Regions from separate parts of the Sinorhizobium sp. GQ132 genome, predicted to be linked through region 1. Evidence: predicted binding sites of a transcription regulator. Region 1 holds the regulator's gene; each other region holds the start of a gene.
What was found. Region 1 encodes PhoB, which activates phosphate uptake and scavenging genes when phosphate is short. Its sites were predicted from a motif close to TGTCATNNANCTGTCAT; they were not measured.
Positions count from the first base shown of each region.

Region 1 (9,717 bases):
GGCCTGAAGCGGCGGGTGTCGGCGTCGCCCTTCTCGGCTCGCTCTACATGATGCTGATCGTGCTCGTGCTGTCGCTGCCGATCGGCGTCGCTGCCTCCATCTATCTCGAGGAGTTCGCGCCGAAAAACCGGCTGACGGACCTGATCGAGGTGAACATCAACAACCTGGCGGCCGTACCTTCCATCGTCTACGGCCTCCTCGGGCTTGCCGTCTTCATCAACTTCGCGGGCATGCCGCGCTCGGCAGCACTCGTCGGCGCCTTCGTGCTGACGCTGATGACGCTACCCACCATCATCATCGCTACCCGGGCGGCCCTGAAGGCAGTGCCGCCGTCGATCCGCTCCGCCGCACTCGGCCTGGGCGCATCGAAGATGCAGACCATCTTCCATCACGTGCTGCCGCTTGCCATGCCCGGCATCCTGACCGGCACGATCATCGGCCTCGCCCATGCGCTGGGCGAAACGGCGCCGCTGCTTCTGATCGGCATGGTCGCCTTCGTGGTCGATTTTCCGGGGTCGCCGCTGGAGCCATCCACGGCGCTGCCGGTGCAGATCTACATGTGGGCGAACGAGGCAGAACGTGCCTTCGTCGAGCGTACGTCCGGAGCGATCATCATTCTCCTGATCTTTCTCATCTTCATGAATCTCGGCGCAATTCTCTTGCGGCGTCGCTTTGAGCGTCGCTGGTAGTGGGGTAAGGACTATGAACATCATGTCGGAAGCTGCAGTCGAAAAGGCTCTTGAGCAGAAAATGAATACGGTGCCTTACAAGATGATCGGCAACGATGTGTCGGTCTATTACGGCGAAAAGCGTGCGCTCTTCGACGTCAACCTCAATATCCGCGAGAACACGGTCACGGCGCTGATCGGTCCGTCCGGGTGCGGCAAATCGACGTTTCTGCGCACCTTGAACCGCATGAACGACACGATCGAGAACTGCCGCGTAACGGGCAAGATCACGCTCGACGAGGACGATATCTACGATCCGTCGATCGACGTGGTGGAATTGCGTGCCCGCGTCGGCATGGTGTTCCAGAAACCCAATCCGTTCCCGAAGTCGATCTACGACAATGTCTCCTACGGCCCGCGCATCCATGGCCTGGCACGCACCAAGACCGAACTCGACGAGATCGTGGAAACGAGCCTGCAGAAGGCCGGGCTCTGGAACGAGGTGAAGGATCGGCTGCAGGAGCCGGGCACCGGACTTTCCGGCGGCCAGCAGCAGCGCCTCTGCATCGCCCGCGCCGTTGCCGTCAGCCCGGAAGTCATTCTGATGGACGAGCCCTGCTCGGCGCTCGATCCGATCGCGACCGCGAAAGTCGAGGAACTCATCCACGAATTGCGGGCGAATTTCACGATCGTGATCGTCACCCACTCGATGCAGCAGGCGGCGCGCGTGTCGCAGCGCACGGCCATGTTCCATCTCGGCAATCTCGTCGAGGAGAACGATACCGATAAAATGTTCACCAACCCGGACGATCAGCGCACCCAGGACTACATCATGGGCCGCTTCGGCTGATGGCCGGAGAGGGGCGGCGCTTTTCCGTCCCTCCCGGTCAAGACCGAACGAGGCCCATTCAGAACAGCGCGTCCCCCGAGGAAACGAATATGTCTCACGCACACATCATGTCCGCCTTCGACGAAGAGTTGAAGTATCTCACGCGCCGCATCTCCGAGATGGGCGGTCTTGCCGAGCAGATGGTCGCGGACTCCGTCCGTGCGCTCGTCAATTCCGATCTCGCCCTGGCCCAGAAGGTGATTTCCGACGACACCATTCTGGACGACGCGGAACGGCAGATCGGCGAAAAGGCGATCGTCACCATTGCCAAACGCCAGCCCATGGCCTCGGATCTTCGGGAGATCATGGGTTCGATCCGCATCGCCGCGGACCTGGAGCGCGTGGGCGACCTCGGCAAGAACACCGCAAAGCGGGTGATTGCCGTGGCCGGTTCAGGCATACCGCGCAAGCTTGCGCGCGGCCTCGAACACCTGGCTGAGCTCGCGCTCGTTCAGTTGAAGGAAGTCCTGGACGTCTACGCGTCCCGTTCGCCGGAAAAGGCGAACAGCATTCGCGAACGCGATGAAGAGATCGATGCGATCTACACGTCCCTGTTCCGGGAACTGCTGACCTATATGATGGAAGATCCGCGCAACATCACGCCGTGCACGCATCTTCTTTTCTGCGCCAAGAACATCGAGCGTATCGGCGATCACGCGACCAATATCGCCGAAACGATCTACTATATGGCGACAGGCGCCCAGCCGCAGGGCGAACGGCCGAAGGACGACATGACGTCGACATTGGGTTCCGTGACGGACTGAGATCGCCCGGCAGCCGGTGCCTATGCAGAATTTGTTCCGGCCGCCTTGGCGCGGCCTACCACCGTGCGCGGCGGCATGACGGCTGTCGTGCGTAGGAAGGAGTCCTACTGAATGTTGCCGAAGATTGCCGTAGTCGAAGACGAGGAAGCCCTGAGCGTTCTCCTGCGCTACAATCTCGAGGCGGAAGGCTTCGAGGTCGATACGATCCTTCGCGGCGACGAGGCGGAGATCCGCCTGCAGGAGCGCCTGCCCGACCTTCTCATCCTCGATTGGATGCTGCCCGGGGTTTCCGGTATCGAGCTCTGCCGCAGGCTGCGCCAGCGGCCGGAAACGGAGCGCCTGCCGATCATCATGCTGACCGCGCGCGGCGAGGAAAGCGAGCGCGTGCGGGGCCTTGCCACCGGCGCCGACGATTACGTCGTCAAGCCCTTCTCGACGCCGGAACTGATGGCGAGGGTCAAGGCGATGCTCAGGCGCGCCAAGCCCGAAGTTCTGTCGACGCTCCTGCGCTGCGGCGATATCGAGCTCGACCGGGAGACGCACCGCGTCCACCGACGCAGTCGCGAAGTGCGCCTTGGCCCGACGGAGTTCCGGCTGCTGGAATTTCTAATGTCCTCACCGGGGCGCGTCTTCTCTCGTTCACAGCTCCTGGACGGTGTCTGGGGACACGACATCTATGTCGACGAACGGACCGTGGACGTTCATGTCGGGCGGCTGCGCAAGGCACTGAACTTTTCCAACATGCCGGACGTCATCCGGACGGTGCGCGGCGCTGGCTATTCGCTGGAGAGCTGAGGCCGAAGGTCGCTGGCGCCCGTGCCGGCTTGCGGCATGGCAAAGAAAAAGGGGCCTTTCCGGCCCCGATTTTCGTCGTGCATCCAGAGCGGGATGAGCAAGGCGCCTCAGCGCATGCGCCGGCGCTCGGCGGAGGGCTGGTAGGCCAGCCGGGCATGGAAGGTGCAATAGGGAGAGGCTTCCGGGGAGTCGTTGCCGCAGAAGTGGAACTCTTCCTTGAGCGGGTCGCCGATCGGCCACTTGCAGGTGCGTTCGGTAAGCTCCGTGAGCTCCAGCCGCCGCGACATCGGCAGGACGATGTTCCTGTCGATCTGCAGCTCCTGGTCCATTTCCAGGTCGACTGCGAGCTCTTCCTTGAGCGCGGTCGCACCGGCCGTGCGGGTCACGGTGCGGGTTACGGAACGCGCAGCATAGTTCGGCGCGCGCGGGGCAGACGTCGCCCGTTTGGGCCGGGCTGCAGCGGTCGTGCTTCCTCCGGCCTTGGCGCGCCCGGGCAGGCTCAGCCGATGAACCTTTCCGATGACCGCGTTGCGGCTGACGCCGCCCAACTGCGCCGCGATCTGGCTGGCGCTCAAGCCCTCCGACCACAGCTTCTTCAGTTTCTCGACCCGCTCGTCAGTCCAGTTCATCTCTGCACTCCCCGTTCTCGGCGTTGGGATGGCGGAATCCGTCACCGCTCTCCGGGAAAAACCCGAAGATTCAACGCGATAATACTTTTGGTGACTAGGTCCGCCGCATGCGTCTAGTAATTGAATGTTAACCTACCGGCAGGGTGACTCCGTGGCAAGAGTCGCCGGAATCGCGCCGAATCGATTTCGCGGTTTTCCCCAACTTGCTGTCGGAGCGTTGCATTTTTGCAAGTCCCAGAGTGTGATTTTTTCGCGCTTCGGAATCGGCATCCGCAAAGCGCCTGCAAACCTTGGTTTTGTTGACATCGCGGTGCGAAATGGGAATAGTGCCTGTCGCCGCCGCAAGGCGGCATTTTTGATTTTTATCGGGCCGAATGGTCCGTGCCGCCGGAATGAAGGAGAGCTCGACATGGCCGCAACCACGCCGCTTTACGACACCTATCTGCGCGCGCCGTTGCGTTTCGAGCGAGGTGAAGGCGTTTGGCTGATCGCCGAAGACGGCACGCGCTATCTCGATTTCGCTGCCGGTGTCGCCGTGAACTCGCTCGGCCATGCCCATCCTCATCTCGTCGAGGCGCTGAAGGCGCAGGCCGACAAGGTCTGGCATCTGTCCAATCTCTACGAGATTTCGGGGCAGGAAAGCCTTGCACGGAGGCTGACCCAGGTGACCTTCGCCGATCGGGTGTTCTTCACCAATTCGGGTGCGGAAGCGCTCGAATGTGCGATCAAGACGGCGCGGCGCTATCATTTCGCCAAGGGGCACGTCGAGAAGTTCCACGTCATCACCTTCGAAGGTGCTTTCCACGGCCGCACGCTCGCAACGATTGCCGCCGGCGGACAGCAGAAATACATCGAGGGCTTCGGGCCGAAGGCGCCGGGCTTCTATCAGGTCCCCTTCGGCGATATCGCGGCGGTCAAGAACGCGATCAATGAAGAAACCGCGGCGATCCTCGTCGAGCCGATCCAGGGCGAGGGCGGCATTCGGTCGGCATCGAAGGAATTCATGCAGGGGCTGCGCGAACTTTGCGACGAGTTCGGCCTGCTTCTGATCCTCGACGAGGTACAGTCCGGTGTCGGCCGGACCGGCAAGCTCTTCGCTCATGAATGGGCGGGCATCAAGCCGGATATCATGGCCGTAGCCAAGGGCATCGGCGGCGGCTTCCCGCTCGGCGCTTGCCTCGCGACGGAAGCGGCGGCCGCCGGCATGGTGGCGGGCACGCACGGTTCGACCTATGGCGGCAACCCGCTCGCAATGGCGGTCGGAAATGCCGTGCTCGACGTCGTTCTCGCCGAAGGCTTCCTCGATCAGGTGCGCGAGGTGGCTCTCGTCTTCCGTCAGGGGCTCGCCTCGCTGAAGGATCGTTTTCCGGACGTGATCGAGGAAATCCGCGGCGACGGGCTGATGCTCGGCATCAAGGCCAAGGTGCCCTCCGCGGACCTTTTGAAGGCGATCCGCGCCGAGAAACTGCTCGTCGTCCCGGCCGGCGAAAACGTGCTGCGCCTGTTGCCGCCGCTGATCACCACCGCGGCCGAGGCGCGCGAAGGACTGGCACGGCTCGAACGCGCCGCGGAGGCGGTGAGTGGCAAGAGCGGCAACGCCGCGGCTTGAATGCCCCGACGTTTCGGATCGATCCGGCCCGGGCGGGGCCGATAAACGGATTCTACGACAGGAAACAAGGCAGTATGACCAGACACTTCCTCGATCTCTCGGCCATGACGGCCACCGACCTCAGGACCATCATCGACGATGCCCGCGTCCGCAAGTCGGCGACCAAGGCAGGGACTGCCGAGAAGCCGCTTGCCGGCAAGATGCTCGCGATGATCTTCGAGAAGCCGTCCACCCGCACGCGTGTTTCCTTCGATGTCGGCATGCGCCAGCTCGGCGGCGAGACGCTGTTTCTGTCGGGTACGGAAATGCAGCTCGGCCGGGCGGAGACGATCGGCGATACGGCGAAGGTCCTGTCGCGCTATGTCGACGCGATCATGATCCGCACGACCGATCACCGCCGGCTTCTTGAAATGGCGGAGCATGCGACCGTGCCGGTCATCAACGGGCTCACCGACGATACGCACCCGTGCCAGATCATGGCCGATATCATGACTTTCGAGGAGCACCGGGGACCGGTCAAGGGCAAGACGATCGCCTGGACCGGCGACGGCAACAACGTGCTTCACTCCCTGATCGAGGGCTCGGCGCGCTTCGGCTACCGCATGAACATGGCCGTGCCGCTCGGCTCCGAACCGCATGACAAGTTCCTGAACTGGGCGCGCAACAACGGGGCCGAGATTCTGCTCAGCCACGAGGCGGAGCAGGCGGTTGCCGGCGCACACTGCGTCGTCACCGACACCTGGATCTCGATGAACCAGGAACATCGCGCCCGCGGTCACAACGTCTTTCAGCCCTACCAGGTCAACGGCGCACTGATGAAGCATGCAGCGCCGGACGCGCTGTTCATGCATTGCTTGCCGGCGCACCGCGGCGAGGAAGTGACCGATGAGGTCATCGACGGCCCGCAGTCAGTGGTCTTCGACGAAGCCGAGAACCGGCTGCACGCGCAGAAATCGATCCTCGCCTGGTGCATGGGCGCGGTGTGACGGCTGAAGGCGGGCGCGAGGCGTTCTCTTGAAATCTGGACGGTGCAACACGATTTAGAGCGGTGAGCGGGGCCTTCCGATCATCAAATCGGCCAATCGCCCCACGCCGGCTATCCTGCGCTTGGCGCCCTGCGGGGTGCTTTAAGGCAGAGCAAATGCCGACGGAGAAATTCGTCCATGACGGGATCAAATGGAATGGCGGGCGGTTGTACCGGTGCGCGCCGGTGCACTCGATGCAAGCCGTGCCGGAAATCAAGAGGAACGAGCGGTTTCCATCCGCATCCCGCATGCAGTTTTTGGAATGGGTCATGGCCACATCCCGGATTGAATCGATCCGCGTGACCATGGTCGAGGCAAGGAGCAAGCGATGACAGAAACAGCGCCGGGACTTGGCGAGTTCGATTTTGCCGGTGACGATCACGTCGTGCCCTTTCAGGTCGAGGGACTCGACGTGCGCGGCCGCGCCGTCCAGCTTGGTCCGATGCTCGATGCCATTCTCGAGCGGCACGGTTACCCGCTTCCTGTCGCGCGGCTTGTCGCCGAAACAGTGGTGCTGACGGTCCTGCTCGGCACGTCTCTGAAATTCGAAGGCAAGCTGATCGTTCAGACACAGGGCGATGGACCGGTCGATCTCGTGGTTGCGGATTTCTCGACGCCGGACCGCGTCCGCGCCTATGCGCGCTATGATGAGGAGGCGCTCGCCGACGCCGAAAAGAGCGGGCGCGTCCAGCCTCATGAATTGCTGGGCAACGGCGTCCTCGCCTTCACGATCGACCAGGGTGCGCATACGCAGCGCTATCAGGGTATCGTGGCCCTTGACGGGGCAACGCTCGAGGACATCGCCGGCGCCTATTTCCGCCAGTCGGAACAGATACCGACCAGGGTGCGCCTCGCCGTTGCCGAGCTTCTCGACAAGGACGAGAACGGCAAGCCGCGGCACCGCTGGCGCGCCGGCGGCATGGTCGCGCAGTTCCTGCCCGACGCGCCGGACAGGATGCGCCAGGCGGATCTGCCGGGCGGCGATGGTGACGAAGGCCACGAGGATTTCTTCGACGAGGACGACCTCTGGGCGGAAGCCAAGGTGATGGTCGAGACGATCGACACCGATGAACTCACCGATCCGACGGTCGGTACCGAGCGATTGCTGTACCGTCTGTTCCATGAGCGCGGCGTGCGCGTCTATGAGCCGCAGGCGGTCTACGATCGCTGCAGCTGCTCGCGCGAGAAGATCAAGGACGTTCTGGTGGGGCTCGGCAACGAGGATATCGAAGCCAGCGTCGAGGACGGCCTGATCAAGGTGACCTGCGAGTTCTGCTCGACGACCTACCGCTTCGAGGCGAGCGAAGTCCGCCCGCAATAGGGCAGCCGCGCTGAATTGCGCGCTGGATCAATTAAGCGTGCGGACGAGGCCCGGTGAATCGAGCGAGAAGGCGGGAATGGCGACGTCGAAAGTCTCCCCGCCTTCCGCCTCCATGCTGTAATGGCCGAACATCACGCCCGAGGGCGTATCCAGCGGGCAGCCGGAGGAGTACTCGTAGGTATCGCCGGGGTTGAGCAGCGGCTGCTCGCCGATCACGCCGGGGCCGCTCACCTCGTCCACCTGACCGTTCTCGTCGGTAATGTGCCAGTAGCGGGTCATCAGCCGGACCGCGCGCCCGGAATGGTTCGCTATGATGATGCGATAGCCCCAGACATAGCGGCTGTCGTCGGGGTCCGACTGTTCTTCCAGGTAGTACGGCTCGACCGTCACTTCGATGTCGCGTGTCAGCGCGCGGTACATGTGCAACACCCTGTTTCAAATCCGTACGCGTATTCTACAGCAATATGGTTTCGTCAAGAATAACGGCGAGATTGTGCGAGTGGTATCAAATTTCCCAGGAGGCAACGGCAATGCTTGACGGCGCGCTTCGCAGGCGGCTCGATCCGGTTCTGGACAGGTTCGGCGCCGCACTGGCCGGCCGCGGGGTCAGTGCCGATGCCGTCACCATCCTCGGCCTTTGCCTTGGCCTTGCGGCAGCCCTGCTCATCAGTCTCGGCGCTTATCTGCCCGCCGCCGCCCTGATCCTTGTGAGCCGGCTCTGCGACGGCCTCGACGGAGCCGTCGCCCGCGCGAGCCGGAAAACGGATTTCGGCGGCTTTCTCGACATCGTTCTCGATTTCACCTTTTACGGGGCCGTCCCACTCGGTTTCATCATCGCAGATCCGGCCGCAAACGGTCTCGCCGGCGGATTTCTGCTCTTCGCCTTCTATGTCAACGGCGCGAGCTTCCTCGCCTATGCCGTGATGGCCGAGAAGCGCGGCCTGACGACCGAGGTGCGTGGTGCGAAGTCGCTCTACTTCACGACGGGGCTCGCAGAGGCGACGGAGACGATCGTCTTTTTTCTGCTGTCGTGCCTGTTGCCCGGGTGGTTCCCCTTGTTCGCAACCGTCTTCGCGCTCGTCTGCCTCTATACCGCGCTGTCGCGGATCGTTCTCGCAAGACTGACGTTTCGGCGAGACTGACGACAAAGCCCGCTGACGCGGGCTTCGTCATGGTGTCGGTCAGGCGTTTACGGCCTTCAGCGCCCGTGCGAAATCCTCGATGAGGTCTTCGCTGTCCTCGATACCGGCCGAGAAGCGCACCGTTCCGGCGGAAATGCCGAGTTCGGCGCGGGCTTCGTCGGTGAGGTTTTTGTGGGTGGTCGTCGCCGGATGGGTGATCAGGCTCTTGGAATCGCCGAGATTGTTGGAGATCCGGATGATTTCAAGCGCGTTCTGCAGGGCGAAGGCTGCTTCCTTGCCACCCTTGAGCTCGAAGGCGACCAGCGTCGAGCCGCCGCTCATCTGCTTCGCAATGATGTCGGCCTGCGGGTGATCCTTGCGGCCCGGATAGATGACGCGGGCGACCTGCGGCTGCTCCGCAAGGAAATCGGCGATGCGGCGGGCGCTTTCGGTCTGCTGCTTGACGCGCAGCGGCAGGGTCTCGATCCCCTTCAGCAGCGTCCAGGCGTTGAAGGGCGACATGGCCGGGCCGGTGTGACGGAAATAGTCGTGCAGGTTCTCGTCGATCCACTGCTTGTCGGAGAGCACCACGCCGCCGAGGCAGCGCCCCTGGCCGTCGATGTGTTTCGTCGCGGAATAGACGACGACATGGGCGCCAAGCTCCAGCGGTTTCTGGAACAGCGGCGTCGCGAAGACGTTGTCGACCACCACCTTGGCGCCGATCTGATCGGCGAGCTTGGCGACGCCGGCGATGTCGATCACTTCAAGCGTCGGGTTGGTCGGGCTTTCGAGGAAGAAGACCTTGGTGTTCGGACGCACCGCGTCTTCCCAGTTCTTGAGATCGCGACCGTCGACCAGGGTGCACTCGACGCCGTATTTCGGCGCCAGCGTTTCCA
Region 1 is NZ_JCAXDX010000004.1:75,838-85,554, reverse strand. Features, by position in the region: gene pstA (phosphate ABC transporter permease PstA) at 1-689, shown strand, start outside; gene pstB (phosphate ABC transporter ATP-binding protein PstB) at 703-1,518, shown strand; gene phoU (phosphate signaling complex protein PhoU) at 1,608-2,321, shown strand; gene phoB (phosphate regulon transcriptional regulator PhoB) at 2,433-3,116, shown strand; gene AC6CIG_RS12095 (GcrA family cell cycle regulator) at 3,224-3,745, opposite strand; gene AC6CIG_RS12090 (aspartate aminotransferase family protein) at 4,155-5,354, shown strand; gene argF (ornithine carbamoyltransferase) at 5,429-6,340, shown strand; gene AC6CIG_RS12080 (Hsp33 family molecular chaperone) at 6,708-7,700, shown strand; gene apaG (Co2+/Mg2+ efflux facilitator ApaG/CorD) at 7,728-8,120, opposite strand; gene AC6CIG_RS12070 (CDP-alcohol phosphatidyltransferase family protein) at 8,231-8,842, shown strand; gene AC6CIG_RS12065 (O-succinylhomoserine sulfhydrylase) at 8,882-9,717, opposite strand, start outside.

Region 2 (9,717 bases), on a different contig from region 1:
GCAGTCGACGTGCAACGAACAGCTCCAATCGGCTCTTGAGGCCTATCCCAAGCTCCTCTCCATCGCCCGCAGGATCACCGGCTGCCCCGTCATCGCTGAGGACGTCGTCCAGGACGTCCTGCTGCAGCTCGTCTCCAAGCCGCTCAACCATGACATAGCGGCGCCGATCTCTTACGTGATACGGATGGTACGCAATCTGGCGACTGACCATATGCGGCGGCTGCGCTATGAGAGAGGCCTGTTTCTGGAAGAGGACGTCGGCGGCAACGCAACCGCCTACGGCAGTCCGGAAGAACGCCTGCGGGAAGCCGAAGCCTACAGGGCATTCTGCTGTGTGGTCGAGGCCATGCCGACGCGCACGCGAAAATTCTACGAGGACCATTATTTCGCGGACGTCCCGCAAAAGACCATAGCCCGGGAGGCGGGCGTTTCGTGCGCGCTCGTCTGTGGTCTGCTGCGCGAAGCGCATACCCGCTGCCTTGCCGCGCTGTCGGTCGAAGCGAACCAAAGCCGTCGCTATCGGCCGAAGCAGACATCATGAAGGCCGATCCCGCCGAAAGCCGGAACCGGCTACATTTCCTGGCGGAAGGCGATCTGCACGGCCCGGTTCACCGCAACGGGAAGAACGGACATGTGGTTTTCGCCGGCGTATTCCTCGAAACGGCCGACGCCTGCGAGTGCCGGCAACGCTTCCCAACGTTCCGCCATGGCGCGAGCATATTCCACGGTTCGCGTTTCCAGAGCTCGGGCGAGGCGCTGCCCCTCGTCGGGCCTGCCCTTGTGAAAGGGGGCGATGCACCGCTCACTCTCATATTGCCCGGCCGAAAGATGAAGCTCCAGGCCCGGCGGCACGTCTGCGCGTTCCAGAAATGCCCGTTCCGTCACGAGAATGGCCGCATCCTCCCAGAAGATCGCGGGGCTCGCCGCGATCCAGCGCCGGAAGGCCCGGGGTCTGGTAAACAGTGCGTGGAGCACGAACAGACCGCCGAAGGAATGGCCGAAAAGCGACTGGCGAGACCGGTCGATTGGTACCTGCTTTTCGACCCAGGGCTTCAACTCGTCTTCGATCGCCGAGAGAAAATCGGCCCCTCCCCCGGTCCGGACATCCGGCGTATCCGGGAAGAAGGGCGGATAGGTCCGACCGGGCGGCGGGCTCAGGTCCCAGGAACGCCGCACAGGATCGTACGCCTCATCGGAGGGGTAGCCGATCGCAACGATCACGCCGTCACAGATGTTCGTCCCGCCCGGATAGGACATCTGCACCTTCTGAGCGTCGACGGCCGTCGCGAAGCAGGCGTTGCCGTCCGTGAGATAGAGAACCGGCCAGCCCTCCGGCGGCGCCGGCCTCGCCGGTCGATAGAGAAAAATCCGGTATGGCTGCTCGACATCGCCCAAGGTCAGATCGGCGAATGTGGCACCGGCGATCGCCACGGGCGATGCCGCAAGTTCGGATGATGAATGGGGCATGATCTCTCCGGACGGCCGACGGCAGGATGCCGATAAAGTTGAATGAAATTGGCATATTATGTGAATCGAAGCCTGGCAAGAGCGGCGAAGCTCGCTGAGACGCGGACGGATTGCCCGCCCCGATGCCGCAAAATTTCTGCCGCCATTGCATCCAAAACCCGGGCCGAACGCACAATCTTCAGGCGAATCTAAAAAGGTGACTAAATTCGTCATGTATTCTTGACGCCGGCGAATCCTGCTGTATAGGGTACGCCATCACTGTCGAAAGCTGCGGGGGTGGAACACCGAATGAAGCCGAACTCAGATAATGCCTTCAATACCTTGAAAAGATACAAGCCTCATGCCTGGCGCACCGCCACCGCATTGGCCGCAGTGCTGGCCGTGAACGGAAATGCGGCGGCGCAGGAGGCCGTCCCCGGCGCGACCCAAAGCGGCGCGACGCAGCTGGATGCGATCGTCGTCGACGGCGCGACCAAGATCCCGACGACCCTGGTCGAGACGCCGCGCTCCGTCTCTCTCATCAGCCGCGAGGAACTCGACAAGCGCGCCGTGCAGGATATCATCGAGGCGGTGCGCTATTCCGCCGGCGTCGTGACCGGCTCATACGGTTTCGATCCGCGTTTCGAGCAGATCACCATCCGCGGCAACGACATCACCACGACGGGTGACTATCGCGACGGACTGCGCCAGCCCTATCTCAGCTATGCCATGCTTCGTAACGAGCCCTATTCACTGGAGCAGGTCGAGGTCATCAAGGGCCCGATCTCCGTGCTTTACGGCGCGGGCTCGCCCGGCGGCATCGTAAACAAGACCTCGAAAATGCCGACGGAAGAGACGATCCGGGAAGTCGGCGTCCTCTACGGCACCGAGAATCGCATCCAGGGCATGTTTGACTTCGGCGGACCGCTGAGCGAGAACGACGATGGCCTGCTCTACCGCGTCGTTGGTCTGGCGCGCCGAGGCGAGACCAATTTCGACATTGCCGACGACCGCTACCTCATCCAGCCGGCTCTTACCTGGAAGCCGGATGAGGCAACCTCCTTCACGATCTACGGCCTAGCGCAGGCCGATGAGACCGATGTCGATGTCGGCGCGGTCATCGGCCCCGACGGTAGGATTCACGACCTGCGCGGCAGCGACCCCGATTACGACTTCCAGAAAGTCCGCCAGCAGCAGATCGGCTACCGGTTCGAACACGAATTCGACAATGGTCTTACCTTCCGCCAGAAGCTGCGCTATTCTCACCTGAAATTGTCGGGGCGCTATCTCGGCATCACGGATTGGACGGGCACGGTTGGCCATCGCACGCCCTACTCGCTCGGCGACGAGCTCGACGTCTTCCAGGTCGACAACCAACTTGAATACAAGTTCGATACGGGCCCGGCTTTGCATACCGGGATGCTCGGCCTAGACTACAGCAATGTAAAATCCGCCTTTGGCTTCGGTGCGGGCAGTTCCGATCCGGCCTACGATTTCGACATTGAAAACCCGACCTGGGGTGTTTCCGGTCCGACGCCTGCCTATAGCAGCCTCAGCGACAGCCGGATGCGCCAATTGGGGGTCTATGTCCTCGACCAGATCGAACTGGACAAATGGCGCTTCACGCTGGGCGGGCGGCAGACGTGGGTGCAGCAGGACAGGGATTCGACCGACGTTCCCTCGGCAACGACGGCATCCGAGAGCCTCGACAAGCACGGCTTCTCCGTTCAGCTCGGCACCGTCTATCTCTTCGACAATGGTCTTGCGCCTTTCGCCAATTACGCGACCTCCTTCGATCCCGTGACCGAGAAATCGCGAAGCGGCAGCATCCTGCAGCCGACCGAGGGCGAACAGTTCGAGCTTGGCGTGAAATATCAGCCGCCGGGCACGGACATTCTTCTCTCCGCAGCGCTTTATCATCTCGTCGAGAAAAACAAGCCGATCGCCGTCGATCCCGTGAATGGCATCTATGAATCGCTTGGCGAGGTCACGAACAAGGGTCTCGAGCTGGAGGCGCGGGCGCATGTCGCCGATGGTCTCGATCTGATCGCAGCCTATACCTATAACAATTCCGAAGTCACCGCCGGCGAGAATGTCGGCAATGCACCTGCCGTCACGCCGCGGCATACCGCCAGCCTCTGGGCGGACTACACCTTCCAGGAGGATACGTTCGCCAGCGGCCTGACGGTCGGCGCCGGACTTCGCTTCACCGGCGAAAACTATGCCGAAATCGAAAACACCAGCAAGAACAAGGCGAACGTCTATGTGGATGCCTCCCTTACCTACGATTTCGGGGCGCTCGACAAAGAGTTCGACGGCCTGACCGGCAACGTCGCCGTCCGCAACATCGCCGACCGGCGCGACACGGTTTGCAACAGCGGCTATTGCTATCTCGGCCAGGGCCGCAACATCACGGCCTCTCTGAAGTATCGCTGGTAGACGAAAGGCACGGACAGACGGGGAGCCGCGTTCGCCGCGGCTTCCCAACCGTTGCTCCTGGAAGGGCGAACGGACATGTGCTCCATGTCGGCTGCGGCATCAAGGCTCCGATATGGCCTCCCCTCACGCGAGGCGCATCACAAGAAGTTGCGCCCTAGGCGCGGAAACGCCGACACCGACAGGTATCTCCAACTTTCCCAGCGACCGGCCAGCACGCTCTTCCGAAGCCGGCGTCGCGGCATCGCGACCCTCTGCAGCAATCTCTTCATCCAATTGTCGCAGAGCTGTCATGAACTCGCTGGTAAAGCGAGACCGGGACGCCCGGGGGATCGGGCGCGTCTACCGTCTCAATGGGGAGAATTGCCATGGACAAATATCTCGGCCTTACCGAAGAAACCGAATTCAAGACGCTGACGGAGCGCAGGGAAGAACTGGAAGACGTCGGCCATAACTGTTCCACCAACCCGACCATGGGCGACATCATCAATCGCCGCTTCTCGCGCCGGTCGTTCATCGGCGGCTCTCTGGCCGTGGCTGCCATATCCACGACGGTTAGCCCCCTCGCCCTGCTGACGGCTGACGAAGCACGGGCAAACGGCGAAGCGTCGCGATTCGCCTTCAAGGAGATCGAAGCCGGTGTCGACGAGACCCATCATGTAGCCGAGGGTTACGAAGCCGACATCCTGCTGCGCTGGGGCGACAAGGTCTTTGCCGACAGCCCGGAATTCGGCCCGCTGAACCAGACAGCCGAGGCCCAGAGCCGGCAGTTCGGCTACAACAACGACTATGTCGGCTTCATTCCGCTCGAAGGCAATCCGGACCACGGCCTGCTGGTCGTCAACCACGAATACACCAATGCGGAGATCATGTTCCCGAACTTCGCCCGCGTCGAAAAGGTGACGGAGGACGGCAAGGAGGAGGACAAGGTCGTGCTCGGCGAGTACACCAAGGACCTCGTCGATATCGAAATGGCCGCCCATGGCGGCACCGTCATCGAAATCCGCAAGATCGACGGGAAATGGCAGCCGGTCCTCGACGGCAAGTACAACCGCCGCATCACGGCCACGACCGAGATGCAGCTTTCCGGCCCTGTTGCCGGCCACGAGCGGGTCAAGACCCCGTCGGATCCGACCGGCAGGAAGGTCTTCGGTACCCTCAACAATTGTGCCGGCGGCGTCACCGCCTGGGGCACCTACATGATGGCCGAAGAAAACTTCAACGGCTATTTCGGCGGCGAACTCGCCGAGGATCATCCGGAATTCAAGCAGATGAAGCGTGTCGGCGCGCCGGGCGGGCAGTATGAATGGTCGAAATTCTACGACCGCTTCGACGTATCCAAGGAGCCGAACGAAGCCAACCGCTTCGGCTGGGTGGTCGAGGTCGACCCGCTGGACCCCACCTCCGTCCCGAAGAAGCGCACCGCGATCGGACGCTTCAAGCACGAGGGCTGCGAGTCGATCGTCAACAGGGATGGCCGCGTCGTCCTCTATAGCGGCGACGACGAACGCTACGATTATGTCTACAAGTTCGTGACGAAAGGCACTTACAACCCGGACGACCGGGCGGCGAATATGGATCTCTTCGACGAAGGCACGCTCTACGTGGCGAAGTTCGACGAGGACGGCACGGTCACCTGGATGCCTCTCGTCCACGGCGAAGGGCCGCTGACGGCCGAGAACGGCTTCGCCTCCCAGGCCGACGTGCTGATCGACACCCGTTTTGCCGCCGATGCGCTCGGCGCGACCAAGATGGACCGGCCGGAAGACGTTCAGCCCAATCCGAAGACCGGCAAGGTCTATGTGATGCTGACCAACAACACGAAGCGCAAGGAGGACGAGATCGACGCCGCCAATCCGCGCGCCAAGAATGCCTTCGGCCACATCGTCGAAATTTCGGAAACCGACGGCGATTTCGCCTCGACGAAATCCCGCTGGGACGTCCTCCTGAAGTGCGGCGATCCGAGCGTCGCCGAGGTCGGTGCCTCCTTCTCCACCGCGACGACCAGGAACGGCTGGTTCGGCATGCCGGACAATTGCGCCATCGACGCCGATGGCCGTCTTTGGGTGTCGACCGATGGCAACAACGAAAAGGACACGGGGCGCACGGACGGTGTCTGGGCCGTGGAGACGGAAGGCGAAGGCCGCGGCACCTCGAAGCTGTTCTTCCGGGTGCCGGTCGGTGCCGAAATGTGCGGGCCGAGCTTCAACCCGACGAGCGACACCTTCTTCCTCGCGGTTCAGCACCCGGGCGATGCCGGTCTCGCAACCTACGAGAAGCCGGCGACGCGCTGGCCGGATTTCCGCGACGACATGCCGGTGCGCCCGGCCGTCGTCGCCGTCACCAAGCAGGGTGGCGGCAAGATCGGCTGAAGCGTTTCGGAGCGCCACACCCTCTGCGACCTCCCATCCCTGTGTCCGTCACAGGGGTGGGAGAAAAGCCATCCGCCACCCGTCGCCACCGCGGTCGCCTTCTCAGAAACGCTTAAGCCTCCGACGATGCGGCCTTCAGCGCCTTCAGCGTCGCATGGACGAACCCGTCCCGCGCCGACGCGGCGTCGACGCCCCGCGGCTCGTAAACATGGCGGTTGAGGAAATAGGCGGTAAGGCGGAAGGCGGCGGCAAGGCTTTCGTGATCGGCAGCTCTGGTTCCTCCCGATAGGAAGTCCGGGAGGGCGAGCATGCGATCGGCGTAAGGGGCACCCGCTTCGCGGCAGATCGCGCGGCCCGATTTCGGCGATACGAAGACAAGGTCGCTGCGCGCACCCGTCGCACCACATCGGGAAAGATCCAGACCGAAGCCGAGATCGTTCAGCACCGCGAGTTCGAAGCGCACGAACAATTCGCCGGCGTCTGCCGGGTCCTGGAGGTGATCGACTATGACGGCGAGCGCCTCGTAGAGATGGGGATGCGGGTCGCGCTCCGGCAGGAGCCGCAAGAGTGCGCCGATCGCCTGAATTCCGTAGACGGAAGTCGCCGTCTCGATCAGCCTCGCGGCGCGCAATTGCAGCGGCTCGACGCGGAATTCGCCGAGATGCTCGTCCAGCCTCGCCCGCCAGTTCACCTCCACGGAATTGCCCGGCTGCAGCACCGGCTGCATCGCACGCGAGCGGCCCGAGCGCACGAGCCCGAGATGCCGCCCGTGCCCGGGCGTCATCACCTCCGCGATGACAGAGCTCTCGCCATGCCGCCGGATGCCGAGAATTATGGCTTCATCGCTCCATTGCATGAAAAAGGCATACACCCGCCGCCGAAACCGGAGCAAGCGAAGAAACGCGCCCGGTTTCGAGCCTTGTCCGGTGCGGCGGAAACAAACTGTAGCCTTTCCGCTACACTTGCCGTGCGCCGCAAATCTATTGTCGTTTTTGCCGCATTGCGACGCCTTTCAATGCGGGTTGCGAGGCCTTAGACGTGCCTCCTCAAGAATGACAGTCAGCAGGAACAATTCGACTATGTGTGTGTCCGGGAATCGCGCCAGCCGTCTGATGCAGCTTTGCGCCGCTTTGGCCCTCTCCGCCGCGCTGGCGGGTTGCGTGAGCAGCAACCAGCCGGTCCGGCCGAAGGGGCCGGATCCCTATTTCGTAGCAATGTATGGGGCGAAGCCGGATGAGAAGTTTCCGCTTCCGGCCACCGACATCAGCAAGGTCGAACCGCGTTTTCTGCGGCAACAGGTGCCTTACGTCACGCATGAGCCGCCGGGTACTGTCGTGATCGACACGGAAAACCGCTTTCTCTATCTCGTGCAGGGCGGAGGCATGGCGCTTCGTTACGGCATCGGCGTCGGCAAGGCCGGGCTGGAATTCGAGGGCGAGGCGCGCGTCGGCCGCAAGGCGGAATGGCCGCGCTGGACGCCGACATCCGACATGGTCGCGCGCGAACCCGAGCGCTACGGACCGCTCGCGGGAGGCATGGACCCCGGCCTGCGCAATCCACTCGGACCGCGCGCGCTCTATCTCTACCAGGGAAACCGCGACACGCTGTTCCGCATCCACGGCACCACGGAGGCCTGGTCGATCGGCAAGGCGGTCTCGAGCGGCTGCATCCGCCTGTTCAACCCGGATATCATCGACCTTTACAGCCGCGTGCCGGAAGGCTCGCGCGTTGTCGTGCTCCAGGCGGAACCGCCGATGAGCCAGCCGATGGATGCACCGATGTCGACCGCCGCCGATGGCAGCGGAACGCTTTCGTTCTAGAGTACATCCAGGGAAAGTGTGTAAACGGTTTTCCGCCCGGAATTGCGTTGGATTAAATGGTTAGAGCATTTCAGTGTTTCTATGAAACCTTGAAATGCTCTCGCTCCCTTACCAGGCATCCGGCTCGCGCACGAGGTGCACGATATTGGCGGGGTTCATGATCCATCCGCCGCGGAAGCCCTCGCCCAGTTTCTCGATCTGATCGCAGCGCACGACCTGGTGCGCTGCGAGACGATCGAGGGCTGCCTCGTGATCTTCGGTAAAGAGTTCCAGCCATATTTCCGCCTGGCTGTAATGCGGCGCTTCGTCTATCCACAAACGATTGGGGCCGAGAATGAAGCCTTTCGCCGGTGCCTTTTCGTCGAAAGGCGCGAGACCGACGACGTCGCGGTAGAAGGCGATCACCGCTTCGTATTGATGGCTCGGAACTTTCATGGCGATGTTGATACCGCCCTTGATTTCGGTGGACATCGCCCCCTCCTACAGTTGCGGTTCGAGCGCCGGCTTGCCGGAGAGTTCGCTCACATAATAGCCCTCCCGCAAATTGATGCCGTATTCGACCCAGGCCTTCATGCAGGCGAGCATCTGCGACCAGCCCTCGCAATTGAGATAGGAGCTCTTCTGCCCCTGTTCGTTTTCCCGCCAGCCGCTCTCGGCGATCGTCACCATGGTGGCGCCGTCGTCGAGCGACTGAAAGCGCATCTCAACCCGCGTCTGGTAGGGGGACTCGCCCTCACCGGTCATGGCATCCCAGCAAAAGACGATCCGCTCGTTGGGCTCCACGGCCTCGACCTTGATGGGAACTTCGCCCCACCACGTCACGGTGGTGCCGGCAACCAGCGGTCCGCTGATGCCGCCGAGCGTTACGAAATAGCGGCTGAGCTGATCCGGGTTTACCACCGCGTCGAAGACCTGCTCGACGGGACGGGCAATACGTCCATTCACACGAAATTCGAATGCCATGACGTCCTCCTCACGATTGTATCGGTGGATAATATGTTATAAAAACATAACATGTCAAACGATTCGAAAGACGATGCGGTTTTCAAAGCGCTGGCGAACGGCCTGCGGCGACGGATGCTCGACGCGCTGAAGGAGAAACCGCAAACGACGGGCATGCTCTGCGAGCTCTTCCCGAACCTGGATCGCTGCACGGTGATGCAGCACCTGAAGGTTCTTGAGGAGGCCGATCTCGTTCTCGCCAGGCGCGAGGGCCGGGAGCGGTGGAACCACCTGAACGCCTTGCCCATCCGTGCCATCCACGATCGTTGGATCAGTCAGTATGCCGGCCACGCAATGTCCGTTCTGACAGCCCTCCAACGTGAGCTCGACGAGCCCCGCGAGTGACGGAATTGACTTTTCATCGGCCGCCTTTCTGCGTATGAACTGTGGAGTGGGGCAAACTGGGGGAAATCGTCATGCGTTACCTCATCACCGGCACTGCAGGATTCATCGGTTTTCATGTTGCAAAACGACTGATCGACGAGGGGCATTTCGTCGTCGGATTCGACGGCATGACGCCCTATTACGACGTGACGCTGAAAGAGCGCCGACACGCGATCCTTCAGCGCTCCAACGGCTTCAAGGCGGTGACGGCCATGCTCGAGGACAAGGCCGCGCTGGACCGGGCGGCGGAGCTTGCC
Region 2 is NZ_JCAXDX010000003.1:443,609-453,325, reverse strand. Features, by position in the region: gene AC6CIG_RS10450 (sigma-70 family RNA polymerase sigma factor) at 1-541, shown strand, start outside; gene AC6CIG_RS10445 (alpha/beta hydrolase) at 571-1,467, opposite strand; gene AC6CIG_RS10440 (TonB-dependent siderophore receptor) at 1,756-3,885, shown strand; gene AC6CIG_RS10435 (PhoX family protein) at 4,251-6,254, shown strand; gene recO (DNA repair protein RecO) at 6,367-7,110, opposite strand; gene AC6CIG_RS10425 (L,D-transpeptidase) at 7,334-8,074, shown strand; gene AC6CIG_RS10420 (glyoxalase/bleomycin resistance/dioxygenase family protein) at 8,183-8,545, opposite strand; gene AC6CIG_RS10415 (SRPBCC domain-containing protein) at 8,555-9,037, opposite strand; gene AC6CIG_RS10410 (ArsR/SmtB family transcription factor) at 9,089-9,421, shown strand; gene AC6CIG_RS10405 (NAD-dependent epimerase) at 9,493-9,717, shown strand, end outside.
Region 2: AC6CIG_RS10435 (PhoX family protein) is a predicted target of PhoB. The motif match lies at 4,160-4,176, and genes of this name have one in related genera.

Region 3 (9,717 bases), on a different contig from region 1:
CGCAACGGCGCCTGTCAATTGTCCTGCAGCGGCTGGTATCGCGGCCCAAGCGGATGCTTGAGGTCGATCGCGCTCTCTTCCTGCGGAAGGAAAGTCGGACCGACGATGCGGACCTTGTTTTTGGTCGGGTCGTAGGGTCGCTCTTCTACCGGCTTGGGCGGCGCCTTTCTCTCGCTGCCGATGGTAATGACCGATGGGCTGACGGCGGTGAGCTTTCCGGCAGAGCCTGTCTTTTGCCTGTTGGCATCCGTTGCGGAATCCGGGATTCCGCAGCCACAGATGCCCGGTGAGCCGACACCGCGCGCCCGGTAGGCAAAGGCCGTTGGGAGGTCGGTGTAGGGCCGGCCGGTCGTTGCCGAAACCATCCGGTCCGCTTCTTCCGTTGCGAGCACATGGTAATAGAGCTCCGTCTCCGCACCCGGGCAGCGCGCGCGGCAGAGATCGGCGTCGCGACCGAAGTCCGCCGGCGTGGCATGCGAGGAGATGGGAAAGAAGGCGCCATCGCATGTTCGTACGCACATGGTTCTGAGGCTGCCGACGAAATCGGGCTCCATGAGCGGAAGCTCTGCCCCGGGGGCGTCGAGCAGAAGCGGATAGGCATCGCTGTCCGGCGGCAGGTCCCTCAGGATGTTCCGGTGAACCTCCGTTTCCCGGGCGGCGGCGCTCGCAAACTCGCCTTCGGCGCTTCCGGTATCCCAGGCCTCGCGCACCCCCGAGCAGTCGTTGAGTTCCATTGCAGCGAGGATACGCCGCCGAACGTCGTCGTCTCCACCGCCGATCAGATGCCTGCGCTGCGCCTTGAGTTGCCGCAGATTCTCCTCCATCCGCGCGATCGTCCCATCGAGTTCGGCGCAAGCCGCCTCGTCATCGCCGCCGATAATGACGACGCTGTCGCTGCTGCATTCCATTCGGCGGCGATCGTTCTTTGCGCGTCGCAGCTCGATGTTCTGGCGGGAGACCGCACCTGTAAAATCGCGCAGGCTGGCATTCGTCGTGAAACCCGTGGGAAGGCCGGCGAGGCGGGCGCTCAGCCGCTCGCAAACGCCGGATGCCGCAGCCGGGTCGGTTGTCGCCAACGCGAGCGGTACGAGAACCGCCGCGATGCGCCGGATCTTGGATGCCACCTTCGGGGACGCGGACACGTGCTTCTTCCTGCCTTGCAGCGGATCGTTGCCGATGTGTCCGCCTTACCGCCTCATCATAGGACCTTGTCGAGATGGTGCAACGGGAAGAGGGCATCTGCGTTAATTTGCAATGCCCTTGAATGGAAAGCAGTGGGCCGTGCGACCTGCACGGCCCGGAATATCGGGTCAGGCGGCGCGTGCCGTTTCGAGCGACATCGGGCGATCGAGGACGGTACCCTCGATGGAGGCCACAGCCTTCATCGTTTCGAGCAGGTTCCTGCTCACCTCCCAGGCAATGGCGACCGCATGGACGGAGCCGATCCTGTGTGGGTCGGCTATGCGCTCCCCCGGGCAACCCATGCGGCGGAACATTCGCTCCAGGAAAACGTCGGTGACCGTGACGATATGGCTGATGCCCGACGCAAGGCTCATTTCGCCCACACCGCACATCAGTTCGGCCGCGGCGATGGTGACCTGGTTCGATGCGCGATCCTGGGAAATTTCGGGATCGATGCAGAAGCGGCTCGATTCCCACACCGACGCACTGCGGATTTCCGGATTGTCCCCGAGCAGGATCGGGAACGTATCGTCCAGCATGTTCGGACCAAGCGTCGGAAGGAGCCTGAGAGAGCCACGAATCTTGCCAGTGTCCGGCGAGTACGACATGACATAGAGCGGATTGGCCTTGTCGTAGTGGTCGATTTCCCAGTCCCCTTCGGTCTTGACGTCCCACTTCAAGAAGTCGTGGAATACGCGCTTACGCAGCCGGAACATCTCGTCGATGGCCTGGGGATGCTGGCTGCGACCGTTTCCGTTCACTATCCTGATCATTTTTCGCTCCATGCGTGATTACGCGATGTAGCGATGCTGTCAGGCTCGGATGACATATGTAACTGTCTATAGTGACAGTTTATTTTCTTGTTTTTTCCCAATAGATTTGTGGGGGAAACTGCGAGTGGCCGGTCCTGTCCCGGGCCGGCAACCCGTCAGATGGTGGGGATCAGAGCATGTCGAACAGCGTGCGCTACGGCTTGCGTGTTGGACACTACATTGAGTTTGCGGCGGGCATTGGTCATGAAGAAACGCACGGTTCGCTCGGATATCCCGAGAATGGTTGCAATCTCCCAGTAGCTCTTGCCGGCCGCCGACCAGGTGAGCACTTCGGTTTCCCGCCCGGTCAGGCGGAGATCGCGCTCGTCGAGCGCCCCGGCCATGGCCGAATGTTCGAGCATGGAGGCGTGGAACAGGTTGGCAGCCAGCTGGAAATCGCGCAGATGACAACGGCGATAGGCGGACCACTCGACCGGCGACATATTGGCACCGATTGCGAGGAGCGCCATGCGGCCTGCAGGCGAGGGGAGCGGCAAGGCCACGCCTTCGGTGGAAAGCCCGATCTCCTCGGCCGCCTCGAAGAGGGGCTCGCATTCCGGAAAGCGGCGCCGCGCTGTCGCCCATTCCACAGGCCTGACACCGCCTAGCGCAAGCTTGAGGATCGGGTCGATCCTGTAAAGCTCCCTGGCGGCGTAGATTTCAGCGGCGTAGGCGCCGAAAGTGTGATGCAGGCGGCAGATTCTCAGACCATCCGGAAGAGACTCCGCCTCCAGATACAGGAGATGCGAGATGTTGAAGGTTCGACGCATCAGGGCGAAGAAGCGCTCGGGGTCGGCGCAACCTCCATATTCCACGATATCCAGCAAATTGAGGACAGCTTGTTGATTAGTCATGCCGTAACACCGAAACTTGCCCCTATAATAAACATGGTTTACGGCGGCCGGTTTTGTCTAGTGCAATATTTCATAAACGGTGCAGTAATCCGGTCTATACAATCTCAGGTTGAGTTTTGAGCCTGATATCGCCAGCGCGGCCGCGTCGTTTCCCTGGAAACAGCGCTTTTCGGCCCTCCATCGCCAATGAGGAGGCGCGCCATCCCTCAGACGGGATGGCTCGATTCGACGACGGCCAGCGCTGCCATGTTGACGACGCCGCGCGAGGTGACGGACGGCGACAGGATATGCGCCGGCAGCGCCGAGCCCAGAAGGATCGGGCCGACATGCAGGCTGTCCGTCATGGTTTTGACCACGCCGAGCGTGATGTTGGCGGCGTCGAGATTGGGGAAGACGAGCAGATTCGCTTCGCCGTTCAGCGTGCTGTCCGGCATCACGCGTTGGCGCAGGACCTCGGAGATGGCGGAATCGCCATGCATTTCTCCGTCCACCTCCAGATCGGGGGCTAGCTCGCGCACGAGCTGCAGTGCGGTGCGCATCTTGAAAGCGCTCTCGGAATCGCGCGAGCCGAAGTTCGAATGGGAGACGAGGGCGGCACGCGGCGTGATGCCGAAGCGGCGGATTTCGTTTGCAGCCATCACCGTCGTCTGAGCGATCTCCTCCGCGCTCGGGCTGAAGCTCACATAGGTATCGGTAAAGAAGGTCGCTCCGCGTTGTGAGATCAGGAGGCTGAGCGCCGAGAAGTCGAGTACGCCCGACCGCTTGCCGATGATCTGCGATACATCGCGCAAATGCTTGCTGTAGCGTCCCTCGACCCCGCAGATCAGCGCGTCCGCCTCGCCGCGCTTGACGGCGAGCGCGCCGATGACCGTCGTATTCGTGCGCACGATCGTGCGGGCCGCCTCGGGAATGACGCCGAGCCGCCCGACGAGGGCGAAATAATCATCGACATAGTCGCGGTAGCGCGGGTCGCCTTCGGGATTGACGACCTCGAAATCGACATCGGGGCGGATTCTGAGGCCGTAGCGCCGCAGTCGGGTCTCGATGATTTGCGGGCGGCCGATCAGGATCGGCTTGGCTGTGCCTTCCTCCAGCAGAACCTGGGCGGCCCGCAGCACCCGCTCATCTTCGCCCTCGGCGAAGATGACGCGGTTCTTCGTCGCATTCTTCGCTGCAGCAAAGACCGGTTTCATGATGAAGCCGGAGCGGAAGACGAAACGGTTGAGCTTGTCGAGATAGGCGTCGAAGTCCTGGATCGGACGCGTGGCGACGCCGCTTTCGGCCGCAGCCTTCGCAACGGCCGGTGCAATCCGCAGGATCAGCCGCTGATCGAAAGGCGAAGGGATCAGGTAATCGGGGCCGAAGACGGGCGTTTCGCCGGAATAGGCGCGGGCGGCGACATCCGACGGCTCCTCGCGGGCAAGGCCTGCTATCGCGCGCACGGCCGCCATCTTCATCTCTTCGTTGATGGTGCGTGCGCCGCAATCGAGCGCGCCACGGAAAATATGCGGGAAACAGAGGACATTGTTGACCTGGTTCGGAAAATCCGAGCGTCCGGTGCAGATCATGGCATCGGGGCGCGCGGCGCGGGCCACTTCGGGCATGATCTCCGGCGTAGGATTGGCCAGCGCCATGATCAGTGGCTTTTCGGCCATCCGGGCCAACAGTTCAGGCTTGAGAACGCCGGCGGCCGAGAGCCCCAGAAACACGTCGGCTCCGCCGATGCTGTCGGCGAGCACACGATTGTCGCTCTCCTGCGCGTAGACGGCTTTCCACTCGTCCATCAGGGCCTCGCGCCCCTTGTAGACGAGACCTTCGATGTCGTGGACCCAGATGTTTTCGCGCTTGGCGCCCAGCGTGACGAGGAGGTTGAGGCAGGCAAGCGCCGCCGCCCCGGCACCGGAGGCCACGATCTTGGCCTCGGCAATGTCCTTGCCGGCAAGTTCCAGGCCGTTCAGGACGGCGGCAGCGACGATGATCGCGGTCCCGTGCTGGTCGTCGTGGAAGACCGGTATTTCCATTTTCTCGCGCAGACGCCGCTCCACCTCGAAACATTCGGGAGCTTTGATGTCCTCGAGATTGATGCCGCCGAAGGTCGGCTCCAGCGCCGAGATGACGTCGACCATCCGATCGACCGTCGGTGCGTCGATCTCGATGTCGAAGACGTCGATCCCCGCGAATTTCTTGAAGAGAACGGCCTTCCCCTCCATCACGGGTTTGGAGGCCAGGGGACCGATATTGCCAAGACCGAGAACGGCTGTGCCGTTGGATACCACGGCGACGAGATTGGCGCGGGCGGTGAAATCGGCGGCGGTCTCGGGATTGTCCTTGATGGCGAGGCAAGGTGCGGCGACCCCCGGCGAATAGGCGAGCGCCAGGTCGCGCTGATTCCCGAGTGGCTTGGTCGGCTGAATCTCGAGCTTGCCGGGGCGAGGATAGCGATGGAAGAAGAGTGCCTGCTGATCGATGTCTCCGCTGGCGGGAACGGCCTGGGATTTCGCTTTATCGCCCGTGTTCATGCCTTTGCATTCCTTGAATTCTTGCGTGGGACCCGAGAGCGCGGTTCAGGAAATCGCGTTCACGTCCGGTGCTGATCGATGTCGTGCCTTTTGGCATGAATCGCCCGGCAGGTACAGTTTCGACGCGGTTCTTTCCAGCCATGGCTACGCGGCGCTTGCTGCCTGCTCCGTGTCCCATGTCATCTTCCTGAAACACGAGTCTGATTTTGACGGTCGTGAAACGGCTAAACCAGGATGAGGCTGGCATGGCGGCGGCATCGGCATACCAACAAAATTCCGTTCTGAAACTGCGGACGCTTTTCATTTCCGATGTTCATCTGGGCTCGAAAGCGGCCAAGACGGACTTTCTTCTGGATTTCCTGCGGCACCACGAGGCGGAGACGATCATTCTGGTCGGGGATATCGTGGACGGCTGGCGTCTCAAACGCAGCTGGTACTGGCCGCAATCGTGCAACGACGTGGTCCAGAAGCTTCTGCGCAAGGCACGAAAAGGCACGCGCATCATCTACATCCCCGGTAATCACGACGAATTCCTCCGGGAGTTTCCGGGCGTTCATTTCGGCGGTATCGAAGTGGCGCAACGCTATCTCCACAAGGGCGCGGACGGGCGGACCTATCTCGTGCTGCACGGGGACGAGTTCGACGTGGTCGTGCGCAACGCACGCGTTCTCGCCTATCTCGGCGACTGGGCCTACGACATGGCAATCGCCATCAATATTGGCCTTGCGGCAATACGTCGTCGTCTCGACATGCCTTACTGGTCGTTTTCCTCCTGGGCCAAGCTGCAGGTCAAACACGCGGTGAATTTCATCGGCGAGTTCCAGAAAGTCGTAACCGAGGAAGCCCGTCGTCACGACGCGCAAGGGGTGATCTGCGGCCACATCCATCATGCGGTCATCGAAGACATCGACGGCATCAGGTACATCAACACGGGCGACTGGGTGGAGAGCTGCACGGCGATCGCCGAGCATCACGACGGCACGATGGAGCTCATCACCTGGCACCAGATGCGCGGCGACAGCGCCGCTGGACAGCGAGCCGGCGAGGCCGAGGCGATGCCCATCAGGCGGCTCGCACCGCAGGCCGCCTGAGTGATCTGCGGGGCGCGGGAAAGTCGCGGAAGGGTCTGACTATCGTTCCGGTGGACAAGCGTCCGCGGTGACGACGAGCCGATGGCAAACACGCGCGCGGTTGTGTTACTGGTGGCCCACAGCCATCAGGTCCCTCCATGATTCCGTCATCTGCTCCCGCATTCGTCGCGGGGCCCCCGCCGCGCCATTTCGCACTCCGCATCGCGCTTCTCTTCTCAGCGCCGCTGATCGTCAACGGTTTCGCGATGCCGTACTTTCCGGTCTGGCTGAGCAGCCTGTCGCTCAGCGACTTCGAAATCGGCATAGTGCTTGCAGTTCCGATGTTCGTCCGGGTCATCACCGCACCGCTGGCGGGCGTTCTCGCAGACCGCATCGGCGAGCGGGCGATCGTCCTGATCTGGTCGGGCATCCTGTCCTTCGCCGGGGCAATCGTTCTTTTCTACGCGCAGAGCTTCTGGCCGGTGCTCGTCATCTACACGCTGCAATCGGCGGTTTATTCGCCCTATGTGCCGATCGTTGAGGCGATCGCGCTTTCGGGCGTGCGGCGCTGGGGCTTCGACTATGCGCAGATGCGTGTCTGGGGATCGGTCGCCTTTATCGGGGCGACGATGCTGGGTGGCTGGCTGATCGGAGTCGTCGGCGGGCAGATGGTCCTGCCCGCAATGGCGGCAGGCTTCGCGCTCACCATACTGTTGGCGGTGGCCGCGCCGCGTGTCGGCCGTCCGCGCAGGCCATCACCGATTACCGCAATCACCGAGCCGCCGCCGCAATCGCTCCGCCAGGCGGACCTTCAACTGCTTTTGGTCGGCGTGACGCTGGTCAACAGCAGCCATGCGATGCTCTTCGCCTTCTCTGCCATCTACTGGCAGCATATCGGCTACAGCGGCACGCAGATCGGCATTCTCTGGAGTGCCGGCGTCGCAGCGGAAGTGCTGATGTTCTTCCTTGCCAGGGCGATCGTCCGCCGGTTCAGCGTCTGGACGATGATCTTCTCCGGCTGCCTGCTCGCGGTCGTGCGCTGGCTGATTTTCCCGATGGATCTCGGCTTCTCGGGCTATTTCGTTCTGCAGTGCTTCCACGCCTTCACCTATGCCATCATGCATACGGGCATGCAGCACAAGCTGGTCGAGCGTGTCGCGGAGGAGCAGGAGGCGTCGGCGCAGGGGCTTTACTTTTTCTACACCGGCATCTTCACGGCGATCTTCACCTTTCTGTCGGGCTATTTCTACGCCTGGTTCGGCGTCGACGGCTTCTACTCCATGTCGGTGGTCGCGCTTTCCGGCTGCCTTTTCACTTTCCTCGGCTGGTATCTTCAGCCCCAGAGGCTGGCTTCCGGCGGAAAGACGAGCGAGGCCTCGTAGCGAAGGCCCGGCGTGCGGTCTTTCGAAAGCAGCAGCGGTCCGTCGAGATCCACGAAATCCGCGCCCTGCGCGACAAGCACCGCCGGCGCCATGGCGAGCGAACTGCCGACCATGCAGCCGACCATGATCTTCAGACCGAGGGCTTCGGCTGCAGCGCGCATGCGCAGGGCCTCGGTCAGCCCTCCGGTCTTGTCGAGCTTGATGTTGACCGCATCGTAGCGGCCGACGAGCCTTTCGAGGTCCTCCGTGGCATGCACGCTTTCGTCGGCGCAGACGGGTACGGGGCGGGGCAGGGAGGCGAGTATCTCGTCGCGGCCGGCCGGCAGCGGCTGTTCGATAAGGCTGATGCCGTTCTCGGCGCAGGCGGTGAAATGGGCGGCAAGGTTGGCTGCCGTCCATCCCTCATTGGCGTCGAGAATGATGCGGCTCGCCGGCGCGCCGCTCCTGACGGCGCGAATGCGCGCCGTGTCGTCTGCCGTTCCGACTTTCACCTTGAGAAGCGCGCGATGGGCGTGTTTCGCGGCCTGGGCCCTCATCTGATCCGGTTCGCCGAGCGATAAGGTGTAGGCGGTGGTCAAAGGCGTCGGCCCGGCTATTCCGACGAGCGCGGCAGCGGAGCTTCCACTGCGCTTTGCCTCGAGATCCCACAGGGCGCAGTCGACCGCGTTTCGAGCGGCGCCGGCCTTCATCGCCTTCTGCAGGTCCGTGCGTGTCATACCCTCTTCGATGAGCGGTCGTACGGTCTCGATGGCGCTCAGCACCGACTCGACCGATTCGCCGTAGCGGGCATAGGGAACGCACTCGCCCCAACCCCATAGCTCGCCGTCGGTAACGCGGCAGGTGACGACGCTTGCCGTGGTTTTCGAGCCGCGCGAAATGGTGAAAGCCCCGGCGATCGGAAAATGTTCGACGGTTGCTGTAAGAGAAATCGGCATAGGGACCCCTTGATTTCATCAGCTTCGGACCGCGGGCGGCGGACTTTCGCGAAGCTTCCGGCCCATTGTGTCATTTCTGTCGCACCAAGGGCACTGTACGACTTTGAATTCCCGCATGATTTTGTCATCAATTCGATTCTGGTTTAAGAGACTATGCGGAGAACGAACTGAAAGACCGATATCACGTGACGCGTGCCCAAACAGAGACCGCTGCCGACGTCGTCGTCGATGAGGGCGCCGCCGGAAACGGTCGGCGCTATGTGTTCAGCGGCGACTGGCGGCACGAGACCGCGGAGGAGATGGCCGCCAAGCTGAAGCGGCTTGAAAAGCCCTCCGATGGGCAGAGCGAGTTTGACTTCTCCGGCATCACCGCGATGGACACGGCCGGTGCGTGGATCATTCGCCGCTTCATGCACGGGGCAGCCGACGACGTTCGGTTCACGGGCGGCGAGCGTTATGCCGAACTGGTCCGCGCACTGCCGAAGCAACTGCGCAGCCCGGAAGAGAGTGGGACCAGAATGCCGCTTTTTCAGCGGCTGTTTACGCCCGTGGGTGAGCTGACGGTCTCCATCTGGACCGACACGGTAGCGGCCATGTACATCCTGGGGTCTGCGGTACGCGGCGCGCAGATGAAGCTCGGGCGTCACGCGGGCGTTTCGCCTGCTGCGATCGTCCATCAGATCGACCGCATGGGCGTCATGGCGACGCCCATTATCACCCTGATGTCGTTCCTGATCGGCGCCATCATCGCGCAACAGGGAGCGTTCCAGCTCCGTTCTTTCGGAGCGGAAATTTTCGTCGTCGATCTCGTCGGCATCCTGCAATTGCGCGAGATCGGCGTGTTGCTGACCGCGATCATGATCGCCGGTCGGTCGGGCAGCGCGATTACCGCCGAGATCGGCTCCATGAAGATGCGCGAAGAGGTCGACGCGCTCAAGGTCATGGGCTTGAGTCCCGTCGGCG
Region 3 is NZ_JCAXDX010000002.1:748,127-757,843, forward strand. Features, by position in the region: gene AC6CIG_RS07650 (DUF2865 domain-containing protein) at 15-1,142, opposite strand; gene AC6CIG_RS07655 (acyl-homoserine-lactone synthase) at 1,311-1,955, opposite strand; gene AC6CIG_RS07660 (helix-turn-helix transcriptional regulator) at 2,111-2,848, opposite strand; gene AC6CIG_RS07665 (NADP-dependent malic enzyme) at 3,055-5,367, opposite strand; gene AC6CIG_RS07670 (UDP-2,3-diacylglucosamine diphosphatase) at 5,613-6,458, shown strand; gene AC6CIG_RS07675 (MFS transporter) at 6,596-7,819, shown strand; gene dgcA (N-acetyl-D-Glu racemase DgcA) at 7,771-8,754, opposite strand; gene AC6CIG_RS07685 (ABC transporter permease) at 8,940-9,717, shown strand, end outside.
Region 3: AC6CIG_RS07670 (UDP-2,3-diacylglucosamine diphosphatase) is a predicted target of PhoB. The motif match lies at 5,545-5,561, and genes of this name have one in related genera.